Sporocytophaga myxococcoides DSM 11118: one gene and its partner. The protein of the gene in region 2 binds, or shares a complex with, the protein of the main gene of each other region. Links are inferred from orthologs where the notes say so. Each region holds a gene or a part of one and is shown on either strand. Other genes may lie near its edges. The genes, in order: pfkA and rny.

Evidence for each region.
Region 1: rny (region 2) and pfkA share a complex: the UniProt entries of both Bacillus subtilis proteins name them as parts of the possible RNA degradosome complex. The link is inferred for Sporocytophaga myxococcoides DSM 11118 from one-to-one orthologs.

What each region holds. Positions count from the first base shown.
Region 1 is NZ_KE384561.1:337,682-347,070, reverse strand. What follows is about bases 4,135-7,074. They hold pfkA (6-phosphofructokinase), read right to left. Parts: upstream 6,137-7,074; coding sequence 5,132-6,136; downstream 4,135-5,131. Other genes in these bases: K350_RS0125465 (NAD-dependent epimerase/dehydratase family protein), read left to right, coding at 6,814-7,074; miaA (tRNA (adenosine(37)-N6)-dimethylallyltransferase MiaA), read left to right, coding at 4,135-5,043; K350_RS0125480 (glycosyltransferase), read left to right, coding at 4,135-4,136. Outside these bases: K350_RS0125485 (PAS domain S-box protein), read right to left, coding at 1-2,729; more of K350_RS0125480, read left to right, coding at 3,042-4,134; more of miaA, read left to right, coding at 4,126-4,134; more of K350_RS0125465, read left to right, coding at 7,075-7,875; K350_RS0125460 (glycosyltransferase family protein), read right to left, coding at 7,876-9,048. UniProt on the Bacillus subtilis protein: Catalyzes the phosphorylation of D-fructose 6-phosphate to fructose 1,6-bisphosphate by ATP, the first committing step of glycolysis.
Region 2 is NZ_KE384560.1:1,013,760-1,023,153, forward strand. What follows is about bases 2,261-5,205. They hold rny (ribonuclease Y), read right to left. Parts: upstream 4,544-5,205; coding sequence 2,978-4,543; downstream 2,261-2,977. Other genes in these bases: K350_RS0122620 (hypothetical protein), read left to right, coding at 2,261-2,458; K350_RS0122625 (hypothetical protein), read right to left, coding at 2,527-2,856; K350_RS0122635 (cell division protein ZapA), read right to left, coding at 4,643-4,930; K350_RS0122640 (coiled-coil domain-containing protein), read right to left, coding at 4,952-5,205. In the rest of the region: K350_RS0122610 (substrate-binding domain-containing protein), read left to right, coding at 41-895; K350_RS0122615 (hypothetical protein), read left to right, coding at 1,002-1,505; more of K350_RS0122620, read left to right, coding at 1,529-2,260; more of K350_RS0122640, read right to left, coding at 5,206-5,251; pheT (phenylalanine--tRNA ligase subunit beta), read right to left, coding at 5,255-7,660; K350_RS0122650 (DUF1684 domain-containing protein), read right to left, coding at 7,711-8,376; RadC family protein, read right to left, coding at 8,339-9,034; rpsT (30S ribosomal protein S20), read right to left, coding at 9,139-9,393. UniProt on the Bacillus subtilis protein: Endoribonuclease that initiates mRNA decay. Initiates the decay of all SAM-dependent riboswitches, such as yitJ riboswitch. Involved in processing of the gapA operon mRNA, it cleaves between cggR and gapA.

The DNA of each region.
Region 1 (9,389 bases), on a different replicon or contig from region 2:
AACCCTAAACCTGTACCTGCATAGGCTTTGGTGGAAGAGGTATCTACCTGACTAAAAGATTCGAATAGCTTTTTCTTATTTTCTTCGGAAATACCAATCCCAGTGTCTTTTATCAATACTTTTATTTTGTAGGTACTTCCTTTTTTCTCGTCAAGCACCAGCTCGATATTTACACTTCCATGATCGGTAAATTTTATTGAATTACTGGTAAGGTTAGACATGATCTGCAATAACCTTATTTCATCAGCAAGAATATATTTTGGAATGTTTTCGTCAATAGTAAAGGCAAAATCAATCTTCTTGGAAGCTGCCTGTTGATAGAATAATGAAAATAATTTTTCAACGGTAGACTCAATTGAAACTGAAGTAAGACGAAGCTGCATCTTACCTGCTTCAATTTTAGAAAGGTCAAGTATGTCATTCAGAATGGTCAAAAGAGTCTCTGAAGACTTCTTTATAGTTTGAACATACTTTCTCTGTTCTTCATCGAGGTGAGAATCAAATAACAGATCAATCACTCCGATGATTCCGTTCATTGGTGTTCTGATCTCATGACTCATGTTGGCAAGGAAACTTTCTTTTACTTTCAGTGATCTTTCTGCTATTTCCTTAGCTTTAAGCAATTCTTCCGAAGCCTTCTTCAAATATGTAATATCTCTGGCTACTCCATCTACAGCAATAGGTTTACCTTCTTTGCTATAAATTAGCCTGATATTTGAAATGGACTGGATTACCGTTCCGTCTTTTAGCACCAGGTTGTTCTCATAGTTTCGGATAGTACCTGTACGTAGCAATTGTTTTACAAGCGCTGTTTGTTTTTTAGGACTAACATAGAACTCTGTAATGTGTCGCCCAATGATCTGATCCTGGCTATATCCGCTTAGCTCACATCCAGAAGGACTTATCATATTGATTCTGCCATGAACATCTGTTCTGTAATAGATGTCCTGAAAGGATTCAAATATATTACGAAACTTCTCCTCGCTTTCTTGCAGAGCTATTTCCCAATGTTTCTTTTCTGTAATATCATGTGAAATACCTGAAACTTCTTCTATTCGTCCATCCGGAAGGAATATAGGATTCAGAAAGGTTTCTCTCCATGTTTCCCTTCCATCAATGATTGTTCGGGCTTCAAAGTGTTGCTGCTTTCCTTCAAATGCTTCTTTATACCTTGCATTGACGAAATCATGGTAAATTTCGTCTGAAAGCATTAATATTTTAGGTTTTTCAGAGGCTTGGTCAAGTTCCGGATAAGAACCGAATTTCCTTTTTATAGCTTCAGCATAATTTCTGTTGAAAGAGGTAAGCCCTCTTTGCCTGTTAACAGACCATATCAGGTGAGAACTGCTTTCAAAAATTGAATTTAATCTTGCAGTTTGTTCAAGGATCTTTTCTTCATTTCTCTTTCTCTCAATTGCAATGGCAATCTGACCTGAAATAAAATCCAGAAGATCAAGGTGCCTTCTCTTGAATTTATTTCTGTCACTATGGCTTTTTACTGCAATGACTCCAATGGTACGGTTTTCCAGGCGTAAAGGAACTCCCAGCCAAATTTTGGGTACCGGACCCATTAATTCTACTTTTCCTGAAGCTGCCAGTTCGTGAATGTCTTCTTCATAAAGAAAAGTAGGCTTGTCGTTAAAGAGAGAATATTCAGTTAAGCCTTTTCCTACAATCCTTTTTTGGGTAGTAATTCTATCTCCGAAGTTTTCATCAACATAGTATGGAAAGTTCAGATAGTTTTTATCCTTATCATAAAGTGCAACGTGAAAGTTGTTAACAGCAATGATTGTCTTAAGCTCCTGGTGGATATTGTAAAGGAGAGATTCCAGGTTATTGCTGCTTATGGTAAGGTTGGCAATTTTGTAATAAAGGGTAACCCCTCTTTCTGCTCTTATCCTTTCAGTGTTGTCGTGAAATATGCCTCTGAATGCAATTGGCTTTTCTTTCTCATATCGAACGTTTACACTACCTATAACATGTATGGATTTACCAGCTTTCGTAGTGAAAACAGTTTCAATTTTGTCGCCTTTCTCTCCGCTTAATATTTTTTGTAAATGATCAAAGGTCGCTTGCTGGTAGTCCTTGTGAACAATCTCTTTAAAATTAAGACTAGTAATCTCGTCATCTACATACCCAAGGGTATTCTTCCAGGCATTGTTTACAAAAATAATATCACCTTCAAGAGAAAATACCTGAATAAGGTCATTAGCATTTTCAAAAAGATCGTGAAGTTGCTCATTACTTTCTTTTAAAGCTTTTATTACCCTCTTTTTTTCTGTGACATCTTCCCCCACGAGAGTAGTTTCTGAAAGCTTTCCATCCGAATTGTTTTGAATCAAAACCTGAAATCTGACAGTTCTTATTTGTCCGTCTTTGGCTATGATTTTTCTCTTGATATTATTAAAAAGTTGGCCATTCTCAATCAGGCTAAAAATCCCACGATCATCCTGGCCTTTACCTTTATGTACAATACTTGTCCATTCCTTTCCTAAAAGGACTTCCTTAGATGCTCCAATAAAATCAGCAAAAGTCTGGTTGCAATAGGCAATTTTTCCGTCCTGATTGATACTCAGAGCGAATAGGGTAATTTTTTCCAGGGCATTACGAAAATTAAGGTCAATCTCTGGTAATTTTTTATCAGATTGCCTTTCAATTAAGTTTATTTTATCCTGAAGCTTCAGGATCTCCGCAGCTAGTTCTTCTCTCGATTTATTTTCTAATTCCATGGGTACTCAGAGGATGGATCGACTTAAACAAATATAATCAATTTGATCTATAAAATCTTTTTTTACGCCAAAAAGCCTTTGATTGTAAGTTGCTGGTTATTAAAATGTTTTAAATGTATTCCTTGAAAAATATTTTTCAGTTCATTTATAATACAATAATTCAGGCTACAATTTTTAACTCAAAATAATCATAGCCGTTGAAAATCCTGTTAATCATTATAATCTATACTTTATTATAAATTCTAATGAATTGATTAATAATGATATTTTTTTTAATGCTTAATCCCGGTTTAATTTGCAAAAAAATAGGCAATGGCCAGAATCATTTTTACGGTAACAAACGATCTATCTTATGATCAAAGAATGCAAAGGATTTCATCCACATTGGCTAAGGCCGGGCATTCTGTTCTTCTGGTAGGTAGGAAAAGAAAAAAATCTATAGAGTTAAAACATCAATTGTTTGAGCAAAAGAGGCTTGATTGTTTTTTTGAAAACGGGAAGCTTTTTTATCTGGAATATAATTTTCGTCTTTTATTTTTTCTTATGTTCAGAAGGGCAGATATAATCTGCGCAATTGACCTTGATACAATTCTTCCCTGTTATGTTGTTTCGAAGGTGAAAAATAAACCTTTGGTGTATGACGCTCATGAGTTATTTACAGAGGTAATTGAAGTTGTCAGAAGACCTGTTGTAAGGTCTATGTGGCTGAAGCTTGAGAATTATATAGTGCCAAAAGTAAAGTATTCATATACAGTGAGTGAAGGAGTGAGGAGAATCTTTGAAGAAAGGTATCCCGGAGTTAGTTTTTCCTTGATAAGAAATCTTCCTTTGTACAAGCCGGTTGACCCTGAAACATCCAAGGAAAAATATATAGTATATGCAGGAGCAGTAAATGAAGGAAGAGGTATAGAACAAATGCTCAATGCAATGCCTGAAATCAATTGCAGCCTTTATATCTGCGGAGATGGAGAAATGTTTGAAAGCATGAAGGCTAAAGCAAAGGATATGGATCTGGATGGTAAAGTGAAATTTTTGGGTTATGTGGAACCTGAAAAATTAAAGGAAATTATTCGTGGAGCATATGCCGGTGTATTGCTTTTGGAAAACAGAGGGGCCAGTTACTACTATTCTCTTGCCAATAAGTTTTTCGATTATATGATGGCCGGAATTCCACAGGTAACTATAAATTTTCCGGAATATAAACATCTTAATGATGTATATTCATTTGCTTTACTGGTTGATCTTAAACATGAAGAAATTGTAAAGGCTTTCAATAGATTGCTGAATGAGCCTGCACTCTATGATGAAATCAAGCAGAATGCTTTGAAAGCAAGAAAAATTTTCAATTGGGAAAAGGAATCTGAGGCACTAGTTGATTTTTATAAAAGGGTTGAAAGTGGGAAGTAAATATCTGATAGTAATTGCAGGACCGACTGCAGTCGGCAAAACTGACCTTTGTGTCGAACTGGCGCAGCATTTTGCTGTTCCGGTAATATCAGCTGATTCAAGACAGTTCTTCAAAGAAATGAGCATAGGAACTGCCAAGCCTACTGCAGCTGAAATGAAAAGTGTTGTTCATTACTTTATCGATAGTCACTCCATTGCAGAACCATTCAATGCAGGATCATATTCAGAGGAAGCTTTAAAGTTAATTGATCATCTTTTTACAGAAAAGGATTATTTGATCCTTACTGGAGGGTCTGGATTATATATCAAGGCTGTTTGTGAAGGATTTGACGAAATGCCTGAGGTGGAAGAGGAGACCAGGAGTCAGCTGGTTTCAGAATTGTCTGATAAAGGACTTTCACCTTTATTGGAAGAATTAAAGGTGTCTGATCCTGTTTATTATGAACAGGTCGATAAGTCCAATCATCAAAGGATTCTCAGAGCTCTTGAAGTGATCAGAAGTACTGGTATTCCATTTTCTTTTTACAGAAAAAATGAAAAAGCATCCAGAAACTTTGAAATTATAAAAATAGGACTGGAGCGGCCAAGAGAGGAATTATATGAAAGAATAAATCGCCGGATGGATTTAATGTTGGAAGCCGGACTGGAAGCAGAAGTGAAGGCATTAATTCCATATAAAAATATGAATGCATTACAAACAGTAGGATATAAAGAGGTTTTTGATTTTTTTGATGGAATTTATGAACGGGAAGAAATGATTCGTTTGTTGAAGCGGAACTCCAGAAGGTATGCGAAACGTCAGTTAACCTGGTTTAAAAAAGATAAAGAATATCATTGGTTTAACCCCGCACAGAAGGCTGAGATTATTGATTTTATTAAAGCAGAAAGCGGAATGCTTAAAACTTAAAGTGAATCATTATAAGGTTTTGAGATGCCATTCATAGCGTCTCTGAGAGTAACAAAAAAGCCCCCGACAGGTCAGGGGCTTTTTTTTATTATAAAATTTCTCTTTCTATGTTATGGTATTTCCTGCCATTTAAAATTTCAACTATACGAATGAGCTCTTTGTTAATTGGCTTTTTCTTAGTAATAGTATCTTTGAATGGAGTGTAGCACAATGTTCTGTTGATTACCCCAGCCATCACATTGGTTTTTCCTTTTATTAATCCTTCAACAGCGCCAAGTCCTAATCTGCTGGCTAGCACTCTATCTGCAGCTGTAGGCGCTCCACCTCTTTGTACGTGACCTAAAGTTGTAACTTTGGCATCAAGTTCAGGTAGTTCTTTTTTTACTTTATCAGCTATATTCTGAGCTCTTCCCACTTCATGGCCTTCTGCAACTATGATAATGTGAGACGCTTTTGACTGGCTTGTTCCGTGTTTTAACTTCTGGATTACCTCTTTAACTGAATTTTTAGTCTCAGGCATTACAGACATTTCAGCTCCACCTGCAATTGCAGATCTTACTGCAATATAACCTGTGTCACGACCCATAACTTCAATAAAGAATATTCTTTCGTGAGCATCCGCTGTATCTCTGATTCTGTCTATTGCTGAAAGAGCAGTATTAACTGCTGTATCATAACCGATAGTAAAATCCGTGCCATAAAGGTCGTTATCTATTGTTCCAGGAGCTCCAACGCAAGGTATCTGATATTCATTGTAAAAAATTTCCGCACCGGTAAATGTTCCGTTTCCTCCAATTCCAACTAATCCGTCGATACCAAATTTTTTAATATTCTCGTAGGCTTTCTTTCTTCCCTCAACAGTTCTGAATTCTTCACTTCTGGCTGACTTTAAGATGGTTCCACCTCTTTGGATGATGTTACTAACCGATCTGTCATCCATTTCGATAAGGTTACCATGGATCATTCCGTCATAACCTTTCAAAATTCCATATACTTCTAAACCAAAGTAATGCGCTGATCTAACTACAGCTCTTATACAAGCGTTCATACCTGGTGCATCACCACCGGAAGTGAAAACCGCAATTCTCTTCATACTTTATAACCTATATTTTCTGGGTCAATTTTAAGAAAAAAAATTATGTTTTTAAAATCCTTGTAATATAACAATCGATAAATCTGAAATTTCATAGCAATTATATATACACAAGGTCTATTTTTTAAGCCTCAACGAATGTGTTTAAATAAAATTGAAAAATCAAGCTATTCATAAAAAATAAGATAAGTGAATGATTTTGTGATTTTGCCTCCGAATTTAATCTTCATTTTATGAAAAATGCTCTCAATTATTCATGAATTATGGATATTGATTCATTATTTTCTTTTTTTCAGGAAATGGATACTATTTAAAATTTCCCAAAATGCTTCTTGATTTCTTAAATAGTTGGTAAGTAATAATTTAATAATTTTTGCTGATTGGTTTTATCGGGATGTATAGGATTCAATCTTTTCTAATGAAAATTTGGAAAGGCGTTTAATGACTAAATCGGCAATAACCTTTGAGTAAAATGTAAAATATATATTATCTTTCGGGGATTAAATAATATAATTTTTTGTTAAAATAAGATTCAACGGAAGTCTTTGTTAGATAATATTATATGGTATCCTTCAAAATAGTCCGTCACACTAAGGCTACTGAAGCTTAGGTATAATTAGAAGCTCTATTCTGAAATTTAGTAACAAAGACAAGGAAAAGTAAATAAAGTATTGAATATGAATATAGCGGTGATTACGGGCTCTGCCGGATTGATTGGAAGTGAAGCGGTTGGTTTTTTTAGCGATAAATTCGATCTTATAATAGGAATAGACAATGATATGAGGCAGTATTTTTTTGGCAAAAATGCTTCTACCAATTGGAACAGACAAAGACTAGAAACTACGTACCACAATTACACTCATCAGTCTCTTGATATAAGAAATCAGGAAGAATTAGATAAGCTTTTTGCTCAATATGGCAAAGACATTAAACTGGTTTTGCATACGGCCGCACAGCCAAGCCACGACTGGGCTGCAAAAGAGCCATTTACAGATTTTACTGTAAATGCCAATGGTACCTTGAATATGCTGGAGATGACCAGAAAATATTGTGCAGAGGCGGTCTTTATTTTCACTTCCACCAATAAGGTATATGGTGACACTCCAAATTTTCTTCCTCTTGTGGAATTGGAAAATAGATGGGAAATAAGCGAAGAGCATCAGTATTTCAAAAATGGTATAGACGAGCAGATGACTATTGACCAGTCTACTCATTCTATTTTTGGAGCTTCAAAAGTGTCTGCTGATATATTGGTTCAGGAATATGGAAGATATTTTGGAATGAAAACCGGTGTTTTCAGAGGAGGCTGTCTTACTGGGCCAAATCACTCTGGCACACAGCTCCATGGATTTCTTTCCTACCTGATGAAATGTGCAATCACCGGCGAGCATTATACAATCTTCGGATACAAAGGAAAACAAGTCAGAGACAATATACACAGTTACGATCTGATTAATATGTTCTGGCATTTTTATCAAAACCCTGGTCAGGGAGAGGTATATAACGCAGGGGGGGGAAGGTTTGCCAATTGTTCAATGAAAGAAGCAATTCTGATTTGTGAAAAAATCACTGGAAAGAAAATGAATTATTCATATTCCGATACTTCACGGGTCGGTGATCATATCTGGTATATAAGTGATTTATCTAAATTTAAGAATCACTATCCGGCCTGGAATTATAAATATGATCTGCCCAATACGCTGGAAGAAATCTTTAATGGTCTAAAAAGCAGAGTTTAATCACCGGTGATAGCGGATTATATGATCCGCTATTTCCTGATAAGCTGATATTTCCATTTTATGTAACTGATCAGCAAGTATTATTGAGTCTTTTTTCTTTCCAAGTACTTCTTCCGCTGAAATATTCTCAATAAAGTTTGTCAATTGATTTTTTAAATCTTTATTAATATCAACCAGCCAGGATGCATTGCGAAGCATAAACCATGTGTCAGCTTCTTCATTTCCGTAAAATAAAACAGTACCTCCGGTACATATTGAACTGATTGCTTTTGAAGGAACAGCAGTATGATTGAACTCAGGAAGCAAACTCACAAGATGGATATCTATATAATGTAGCTGACTTCTTGGTACATTTTTAAGCATTGTTATACCAACTTTCCCTTTTGCATACTCTTGTATTTCAGAAGCTTTTGGTCCATAGACAGCAAGGATTAAATGTTGTGTTTCCGGATTAAACGTATCAATGAATTCTTTCAGAAATTTTTTCGAATGTGGAGCTCCGAGATTCCCGCAATAACCAAAATAAATTTTGCCATCATCTTTTTTCCATTCAGGAATTTGTTCGTCTTTTTCATAATCTGTAAAGACGCCACATGGTAACACTGTAACAAGAGGGGGCCTTTTATAATTTGTCAGGATATATTCTGCCTGCTTGGGCCCTAATGAAACCAGCAACTCTGGTTTGTTGTTATAAGTAATGGATCTGATAATTCTATAAAGGAAAGAATTACTTTTCATTTTCCTGTTTGCTACAAAAGCTTCAGGAAATAAATCCATTGACCAGAAAATCCATTTTATACGAAATATTCCAAAAAAAATGGAAGCCCAAAATGGTAACAATGGAGGGCTGGTCATGCAAATTACAGGTCCTTTTTTCACAAAAAGGGTTTTAATAATCAGAAATAAACCATCAAGAAAACCTGCAAGAGATTTTAAGCCTTCATTTTTACCTTTGTATAAAGTTGGAATTGAAACGATTTTTCCAATAGGGGATCTGACTGCACCTCCGCCATCATCATTTCGTAGAACATGGACTATTTGTACATGAATATTGTAATGGTCTATCAGATATTTAGCGAGGTCCCAGGCCGATTCACCAGTTATGCCAGGATTGGGAGGATAATGTCTGTTTACAATTGTTACCCACTTCTCTTTTCTACTATTATCAGGCATAATTAATTTAATGTACTTTTGTAACTTACCATATGAGACTGAAGGCAAAGGTAATACATTTACTTAAAAGTAATTTAAGTAATGAAAATCGTCGAATCTGCTTTCCTGTATTCCAATTCGTTTTTACCTGCCCCAAAGAATTGAATTCTATGGGGAATAAGAGAAGAAGAATTATTTAAATCTGAATAGAAGAGCGAATTTTATTCAAAATTTGTAAGTTTACTCTCTTACAAAGGGTGAACTTATGGAGGATTGAATTCCTTGCTTAAATTTGAAACTATCACATTTGGCAGAGAGTTCACCTTAGGTCTAGATAAAAATTTTTGAGTCAATAGTTTAAA
Region 2 (9,394 bases):
TTTCCGATAATACCTTTGGATTTCTATTTATACATGAAAGATGATAACCTTTAGATTAGGCGGAGTTCCGGAGCATTTTAATTTACCTATTCATTTAGCTAAGCAAAGCGGAAAATTTGAAGAAGCTGGCATTGACCTTGTCTGGACAGATTTTCCTGGAGGTACCGGAGCAATGTGCTCTGCTCTTAAGGAAGATCAGATTGATTGCGCAATATTGCTTACCGAAGGAATCACAGCCGATATCGTAAAAGGAAGTCCTCTTAAAATTCTTAAAGTATATGTGGAGACTCCATTAATTTGGGGGATTCACGTCTCTGCAAGTTCGCCATATATCAACATTGATCAGCTGGAAGGTAAAAGGTATGCAATAAGCAGGCAAGGGTCAGGTTCTCATCTTATGTCCTATGTAGATGCAGACCAAAGAAACTGGAAGATTTCAGAATCTCAGATGGTTGTGGTTGGTAATCTTGAAGGTGCAAGAACTTATTTATCAGAAGATAAAGCAGATATTTTTTTATGGGAAAAATATATGACCAAACCATTAGTTGATGCAGGTGAATTCCGAAGAATAGGAGAAAGGCTCACCCCATGGCCTTGTTTTGTATTTGCTGCATCAGAAAACTTTATCGAAAAGCATGGTTCCATACTAACAACATTTTTTAAAATTGTTAATAAATCAGTAGAAACTTTCATGCAAAACCCTGAAGCGTCGAATATGGTCTCAGAACGATATTCATTGAAGAAAGAAGATGCAAAGCAGTGGTTTGAAAGTACAAAGTGGAATATTGAAAATGGTATTGATGTAAAAATTCTAGATAATATTCAGGAATGGCTATATAGATTGCATATAATTTCTGCTAAAAAAATATCGACTCAATTGATTTTTAAGTATTAAATATCCGCTCAATACTTTTATAAATGGATGCCCTTAATTAATTTTGGGTACAACTTTTAAGTTTAAATAATTCAAATTTTTAACAAACAAAACTGATTTTTAAATCATGAAACAAAATTTTAGAAAGCTACTTATTGGTGGAACTCTTGCTCTATTTGTAGGGATGACATTGGTTGGATGTAAAAAGGATGATGATAATGGTCCTGTTGTGTCAAATGGAAAAGCTACGATTATAGGATATCTAAAAGCTGAACTAAACACTAATAATGGAGATTTTGAGCCGGCAGCAAATGTTAAAGTTCAGGCTATTATTAATTCAGCGGATCTTGTAACTAATCCTGATCCGAATAAAGACTATCCAAATATTGTGTACAACACAGTAACTGATGTGAATGGAAAGTATACATTCAATGTAGATGCGAATGGAAGATCAGTTGATGTAAGAATCATACCTCAGGATTTTGAAGCAAAACAAAACAACAATGGGGACGAAAGAGCGATGATTTACAAATTTCCTGGATCATTCTATGTATCAGATGACGTTTATGCAGGAACCATCACTTATGAGAATTACAGAGTTTATGATGAATATGTAAAGGCTAATTTTTAATCTGATTTTTTAAGCAAATAATAATGAAAAAAATAATCCTAGTAGCATTGCTGGCTATATCAGCATGCAAACTTGCGACTGCTCAGGAAACAGCAGCAAGTCAGGAAACTGTTGAATTAAGATCAAAAAGAGGTGTTTTAATTTTACCAAAAAAGGGAGAATATGCTATAGGATTCTCTGCTGATCCAGTTTTGTTGTACCTGGGTAATTTCTTCAGTGGAGGTAACCAAGCTCCAGCAGTTGATTACCCTAGTGGCTTCAGTAATACAGTATTAGGAGGCAGAATTGGTAATGCTTTCACTGGTAAATATCTTCTTGATGATCATACTGCTGTTAGAGCAAGATTCCAGTTTAACTTTACTAAGGCAACTAATAAATACATCGTTGCGGCAAATAATGATGGTACGGCAAATAACCTTGCGCCTCAGTTTGCGGAAGATAAAGTAACCATAAGAAATAACGCAGTATTGCTGGCTTTAGGACTCGAAAAAAGAAGAGGAGCGAGCAGAGTTCAGGGAGTATATGGAGGAGAAATACTTTTAGGATTCAATAAGGTAAAGGAAAAGGCTGATTATGGAAATGGAATGGGAGCAAATTTCCCAACACCAGTTTCTTATGAAAATGCTTATAACAGGATTCCAGGAGCAGATTCTACTACTTCAAGATGGACAGAATACAATCATGGAGCTACATTTTTTGCTGGTGTTAGAGGATTTGCCGGAATCGAATATTTCTTCGCTCCAAAGATCTCCTTAGGCGCTGAATTTGGTTATACATTAGGTTTTGCCAGCAAAAAAAGCGATTCTGTAAAGCTTCAAGCAATGAATAATACAAGCGGAAATGCAGTAGAATATGAAGCGAAACCAACTCCAAACAATTCAACAGGAATTAATAACTTTGGATTAGGATTGGATAATTTTAATGCTAATCTGAACCTACATTTCTATTTTTAATAAGAAATAATCAGTAATACTTAAAGCTGTCCTCAAAGGCAGCTTTTTTTATTTCCCGACAATTAATGTTATCCGCAAATGATTGAAGCTGCTGCAGGAAGGGCCATTGGATAGTCAAGTCGATATTTTACCCTACATTTGGTACCATTATCAAAGAGTTGGACACTATCGGTGTAAAATACTGCATCTCCAACATGTGGATTATTAGGACTAGACCACTCCATCATCCAAACGGTTATACATTTAGTTCCCAGTGGCAGGCTATGTATGATCACCTCATTTTCTCCCGGTTGTGCATCAAGGGAAATTCTTGCAAAAAATCCGGAGAAAGCTCCAGCCATTCTTGTTTCTGATGATGAAATATCCATTGTGGTGGTTGAAGAGAGTATAGTTTCCATTTTAAATTCTTTTATTAAGAAAACTGGTGGAAAATTAAAAAAGTTAAAAGTGTTACTTCAGCTAATAAAAAAGGCTGACCATTAAACTGGCCAGCCTTTTGTTTAAAGTCTGAATTCTTTGTTATTTCGCGTAGCTTACAGCTCTCATTTCTCTGATTACGGTTACCTTAATCTGACCAGGGTACTGCATGTCGGTTTCGATTTTTTTCGATATATCGAAAGATAATGTTCCTGCTTTTTCATCAGAAACATTTTCAGCATCAACCATTATTCGCAGCTCTCTACCAGCCTGAATAGCATAACATTTAGTAACTCCATCAAATGAAAGCGCCAGTTCTTCCAATTCTTTAAGTCTTCTGATGTAAGACTCCATAACTTCTCTTCTTGCTCCAGGTCTGGAACCGCTGACGGCATCACAAACTTGAATTATTGGAGAAAGGAGTGAGGTCATTTCAATTTCATCGTGGTGTGCACCAATGGCATTACAGACTTCAGGACTTTCCTTGTATTTTTTAGCAAGTTCCATTCCGAGGATTGCGTGAGGCAATTCTGGTTCTTCAGGAGAAACTTTTCCGATATCATGAAGAAGTCCGGCTCTTTTTGCAAGTTTGGCATTAAGGCCAAGCTCGGCTGCCATAGTTGCAGCTAATTTGGCAACTTCTCTGGAGTGTTGAAGAAGATTTTGACCATATGAAGATCTGAAACGCATTCTCCCCACCATTTTAATCAATTCTGGGTGTAAACCGTGAATTCCAAGATCTATAACAGTACGCTCCCCGATTTCAATAATTTCTTCCTCTATATTTTTGAAAGTTTTGGCAACAACCTCTTCAATTCTGGCAGGGTGAATTCTTCCATCCTGAACAAGTCTGTGCAACGAAAGTCTTGCAACTTCTCTTCTAACAGGGTCAAAACCACTGATAATAATTGCCTCAGGGGTGTCATCTACTATGATTTCAACTCCGGTAGCAGCCTCTAGAGCTCTGATATTTCTACCTTCACGACCAATGATTTTACCTTTAATATCGTCACTTTCAATGTTGAAAATGGAAACACAATTTTCAATTGCATTTTCTGTAGCAGTTCTTTGAATCGTTTCAATAACGACTTTTTTAGCTTCTTTGGTAGCGGTAAGCTTAGCTTCGTCAACAATGTCTTTGATATAAGAAGATGCCTTGGAACGAGCTTCATCTTTTAGAGCTTCTACCAAATTTTGTTTTGCTTCTTCAGCAGTAAGATTGGCAATTTTCTCAAGTTTGGTAACTTGAGAAGCTTTCATTTTTTCAAGCTCATCTTTTCTTTTGTTGATGATTTCCATCTGAGCAGAAAGGTTTTCTTTCATACTTTCCAATTCTGCTTCTTTTCTAGAATTGGTTTCCAGCAATTTTGAAAGATTTCCTTCTCTTTGTTTCAGCTTGTTCTCATTTTGAATAATGATGTTCTTTTTCTTGTTAGCTTCCTCTTCAAATTCCGCTTTGATTTTCAGATAGTTTTCTTTAGCCTGGAGAATTTTTTCTTTCTTGATGCTTTCTCCTTGAATTTCAGCTTCCTTAATAATTAATTGTGATTTAGCCAGTGCTTCTTCCTCATGTTTTTTGAAGACCTTCATGAGAAGGAATCTGCCAATTGCAATCCCTGCTCCCAGGAATACAATTGCAGTTATAATATAAAATAGAACATCTACCATTTTTTTGGTTTTAGGGTTTATTAAAAAAGGCAGAAGGGGAAATGAAAAAGTTTTCTAACTTTTAAGTAAAAATAATAGATCAGAAACAGGGATTCTAAATCAGATACCAGTGTTTGAAATTAGGTTGTCCAAACGGGTTATTTTGGACTCTAATTCATTTATATACTTTTGGTTTTCAGCATCTGTCCGCAGTCCTTCAGCAAAACAGTCAAAAGCGACCATTGCCAAAAGATCCTGCTTGTCATCTATTCCAAACTGATCCCTATACATTTTAATTCTTTCATTAATCAATCTGCCGGCGATTCTAAGTCGCTCTTCTTCAGCAGCATCTACACGCATTGGGTATTCCCTTTCTGCGATTCTGATTTTTATCGAAAGTTCTCCCATTCAGGGATTTATGATCTTTAATTATTCACTTAAATGTGCTATACACTTATCAATTTCTCTAATATACTCGTTAATTTTCAGCTTTAATTCTGAAGGATTATGAGCATCCTCTGCAATTGACGATACAATTTTACTAATTTTCTCTTGATTTTGAAAGTTTTTTATCTCTTGATTTTGGCGTTCGATTACCGCTTTTAAGTCTTGATTTTCTCCTTTAATCCTAATCAATTCAGTTTTGGCCGAATGCAGCTCCTGTAACACGCTTTCGATTTTATGCTCAAGAAAATCAAGTTTTACCAATAATTCCCGCTTATCCTTCATTAATTACTTTCTGATAATTGCTCCAAGGTCTTTTTCAAATGAATCCATGAGTTTTTGCATGGTTTGATCAATAACTTTATCTGTAAGTGTCTTTTCATCGTCCTGAAGATAAAAACTTACAGAATAAGATTTTTTGTTGTCTCCCAAATTTGCACCTTCATATACATCAAAGACGTTAATCTCCTGTAAAATCTTCTTTTCTTTACTCTGAGCAAGTTGTTTAATCTGTTCAAAAGTAACTCCTTTGTCTATAACTAATGAGAGATCCCGTCTTACTTCTGGGAATTTGGAAATTTCCTGATATACAGTAGTTTCAGATAGTAGATTTAAAAGAAGTGCAGCATCGAAGTCTGCATAGTAAACAGATTGTTTTAAATCAGTTGCCTTCAATATTTTATCCGCAATTTTCCCGAACTGAATTAAAGTTTTACCTTTGATTTGATATTCAAGGCCTTCAGAGAAGTAATTACTTGAAATTGTGTTAACAGTTGTTCCTTTAATATTGAGTTTTTCAATAATTCTATGAATGAAGTTTTTCAGTGTAAAGAAATCAGAGGGAGCATCTTTTGCTATCCATGATTCATGATGTTGGTTTCCTGTAATAAATAATGCAAGACGATCTTTTTCAGTATAGCCCTTCTCAGTTTTAAAATATGTTTTTCCAAACTCGTAGAATTTCAGGTCTTTTTGCCTTCTATTCACATTGTAAGCAATGACTTCAAGGCCTGAGAAGAGCAATGTTTGGCGCATTACCCCCAAATCTTCACTAAGTTTATTCAAAATCAATACAGGATTGTCACTATTTTCAACCAGTTTTTGATAACTTTCTTTTGTAAGAGAATTTGTAATTATTTCAGAAAATCCTGCTCCTGCAAGCAAATTACCAAGTTTGCCATGAAGTTTTGCTTTATCTTTTTTAGGGAAATCAGCAATGTAATCTGTCTTGATTTTCGGATCAATTTCAATATTATCGTATCCGTAAATTCTTAAAACCTCTTCAACTATATCAGCTTCTCTCTGAACATCAACTTTAAAAGGAGGTACTGAAACCTTAAGACTATCTCCTTTAACTTCAAGTATCTTGATTCCAAGATTTGAAAGAATTTCTACAATTGTATCAGGTGAAATCTTTTTACCAATCAATCTATGGATATAGGAAAATGAAGTTTCTATCTCAAAGTTTTGAATAGGACTAGGGTAAATATCAATCAAATCTGAAGCGATTTCTCCGCCAGCTACTTCCAGGATGAGGTTTGCAGCTTTTTTCAGAGCCTCAACAGTCATATTAGGATCTGTTCCTCTTTCAAATCTGAAAGAGGAATCTGTTTTTATTCCATGATGTTGAGCTGTTTTTCTCACATAATCCGGAGAGAAATAAGCACTTTCAAGGAAAATGGCTGTAGTGTCAGATTTTACACCTGAATCTAATCCTCCAAATACTCCTGCAATACACATTGGTTCGTTTGTATTGCAGATCATAAGATCTTTGGAAGTTAGTTTTCTTTTATTTCCGTCTAAAGTAACAAATTCGGTACCTTCTGTTGCAGTTTTAACTTTAACAGTATTTCCAACTTTGGCAAGATCAAACGCATGAAGTGGTTGGCCAAGATCATGCAGTATAAAATTGGTGCAGTCAACAATATTGTTAATCGGAGAGAGGCCGATAGACTTCAATCTGTTCTTAAGCCATTCAGGAGATTCTTTTACTGATATGCCTTTTATGATGATGCCTGAATATCTTGGGCAAGCTTCTGAGTTTTCGACAGAAACATTGATAGCATGTTTTTCTTTTTGAGCCGGTAAAGACTTTTCTTCTCCTTTGCAAATTTCTCTTTTCAAAAGAGCTCTCAAATCTCTTGCAACACCGAGGTGAGAAGCTGCATCAGCACGATTTGGAGTTAGGCCTATTTCAAAAGTATAATCATTTTCGACTTTGAAATATTCAGCAGCAGAAGTGCCAAGGGGCAGTTCAGTCTGAAGTACCATAATGCCATCATGAGATTTGCCTAACCCGATTTCATCTTCTGCGCAAATCATTCCTTCTGAAACTTCGCCTCTTATCTTTGCTTTGCTGATTTTAAACGGTTCGCCTTCAGTAGGGTATAAGGTCGCACCGACAGTTGCTACAATTACCTTTTGTCCTTCTGCAACATTTGAAGCCCCGCAAACGATTGGCAGAATTGTGCCATTTCCGATATCAACAATAGTTTTCTTTAATTTGTCTGCGCCCGGGTGTTTTTCACAGGTTAAAACCTTACCTATTACGATGCCATTAAGGCCTCCCTTTATGCTTTCAAACTTTTCAATTCCTTCAACTTCTAAACCTGATTTTGTAAGCAGAGTACCTATTTCTTCAGCAGGTTCGGTAAGTTGAATAAACTGCTGTAGCCAATTATATGAAATTTTCATTTGTAAATTTTAACCTTGAAATGTGGAATCTGTAAAATTACTTAAAACACTTATTTCTCCTGAGGCTTTTCCCATATTTTTTCGCCGGCAGGAATTTCTATGTCCAAATGGTTTTCCGGCGGCGGTAGAGGACAGCTGTATTTATAACTGTACACACAAAATGGATTGTATGCAAAGTTGAAGTCAATTACAGCGTGTTTTTTATCAGTTATTTTTAAGTCAAGGTATCTACCTCCACTATAAGTTTCCCCTCCATTGGTTTTATCAGAAAAAGGAATAAAAGCGTTTAGTTCATTGTTTGATGAATCTTTTGAAATTAGAAGAGTTAGCTGTAAAGGCTTTTTTTCTAAAGTAAAGGAAGCTGTGGCAAATTTTTTATAAGTGTCTTTTCTACCATCATTTCTGGTGATTGTAATTTCTGAAGAATCGGAAAGGGGGTAGAGTTCTGCCTCTACTTTATACTTAGTATTAGGTATAAAATAATTTAGCGTTGTGAAAGCTTCTTTATCCTCAATTGGAGAAAATGGAGAATGTTTGAAAAAGTCATTCCTCTGTCTCCTGTAATCCTCTACATTTTGCTTATAGCTCGTTTTAATATTGCTAAACACAAAAGAAAGAATAACTAATACTAAAGCAACACCCATCCCAGTCCAAAGGATGTGCTTAGTTTTTATTGTATCAAAGTTTGTCTTCATCTGCAAAACTATAATATTCATGATCAGTAAAGATCAGGTGGTCCAGAACAGGGATTTCCAGAAAAGACCCTGCCTGTTTTAATTTACGGGTTAACGAAATATCTGCCTCGCTTGGTTTCAGGTTGCCGCTGGGGTGATTGTGGACTAGGATGATAGCACTTGCAAGATGCTCAAGCGCATGTTTATATATCATTTTGGGATCTGCCACAGTTCCAGCAACGCCACCTGAGCTTATAAAAACTTTTTTTATAACATCATTGGATCTGTTGAGTAAAATAATCCAAAACTCCTCATGCTGAAGATCCAGCAGATGTGGTTTCATTAAATCAAATGCATCCGATGCACAGGTTATTTTTTCCCTCTTATTTTGACCTGCCTCTTTTCGTCTCCTACCAAGTTCAAGTGCGCTTATGATTGTAATAGCTTTAGCTTCGCCGATTCCTTTGAATTTTTGTAAATCTTTGATACTCAGTTTCGCGAGGTTATTAAGATTGTTGCTACATCCATTTAGAACTAGCTTTGCCACATCCACAGCACTTAAAGATACCGTTCCCGACCCTAATAATATTGCCATTAATTCTGCATCTGAAAGAGATTCTTTTCCTTTCAGAATTAGCTTTTCTCTAGGCCGATCTTCTTCAGCCCAACTTAAAATTTTTAAATATTTAACGTCTTCCATAGCTATTGAAAAAATTTTGGTTAAATATAAAAATAAAAGCCTTGTACAAGGCTCTGTACAAGGCTTTTTTATAAACTAATTTATTTTTTGTTACTTACGGCAAATTAAGCTAAAGCTGCAACGTGTTTTGCAAGAGCCGACTTTTTGTGCGCAGCATTATTTTTGTGAATAATGTTTTTCTTTGCAAGTTTGTCGATCATTCCCGAAACTTCTTTTAATAGTTCCTGAGCTTCAGTTTTATCTGTAGTGTTTTTTAATCTTTTGATAAAAGTACGAGTGGTTTTAGCCTGATATTTGTTTCTTAAAGCTCTAGCCTCGTTAGCTCTTATTCTTTTTAAAGCGGATTTATGATTAGCCATC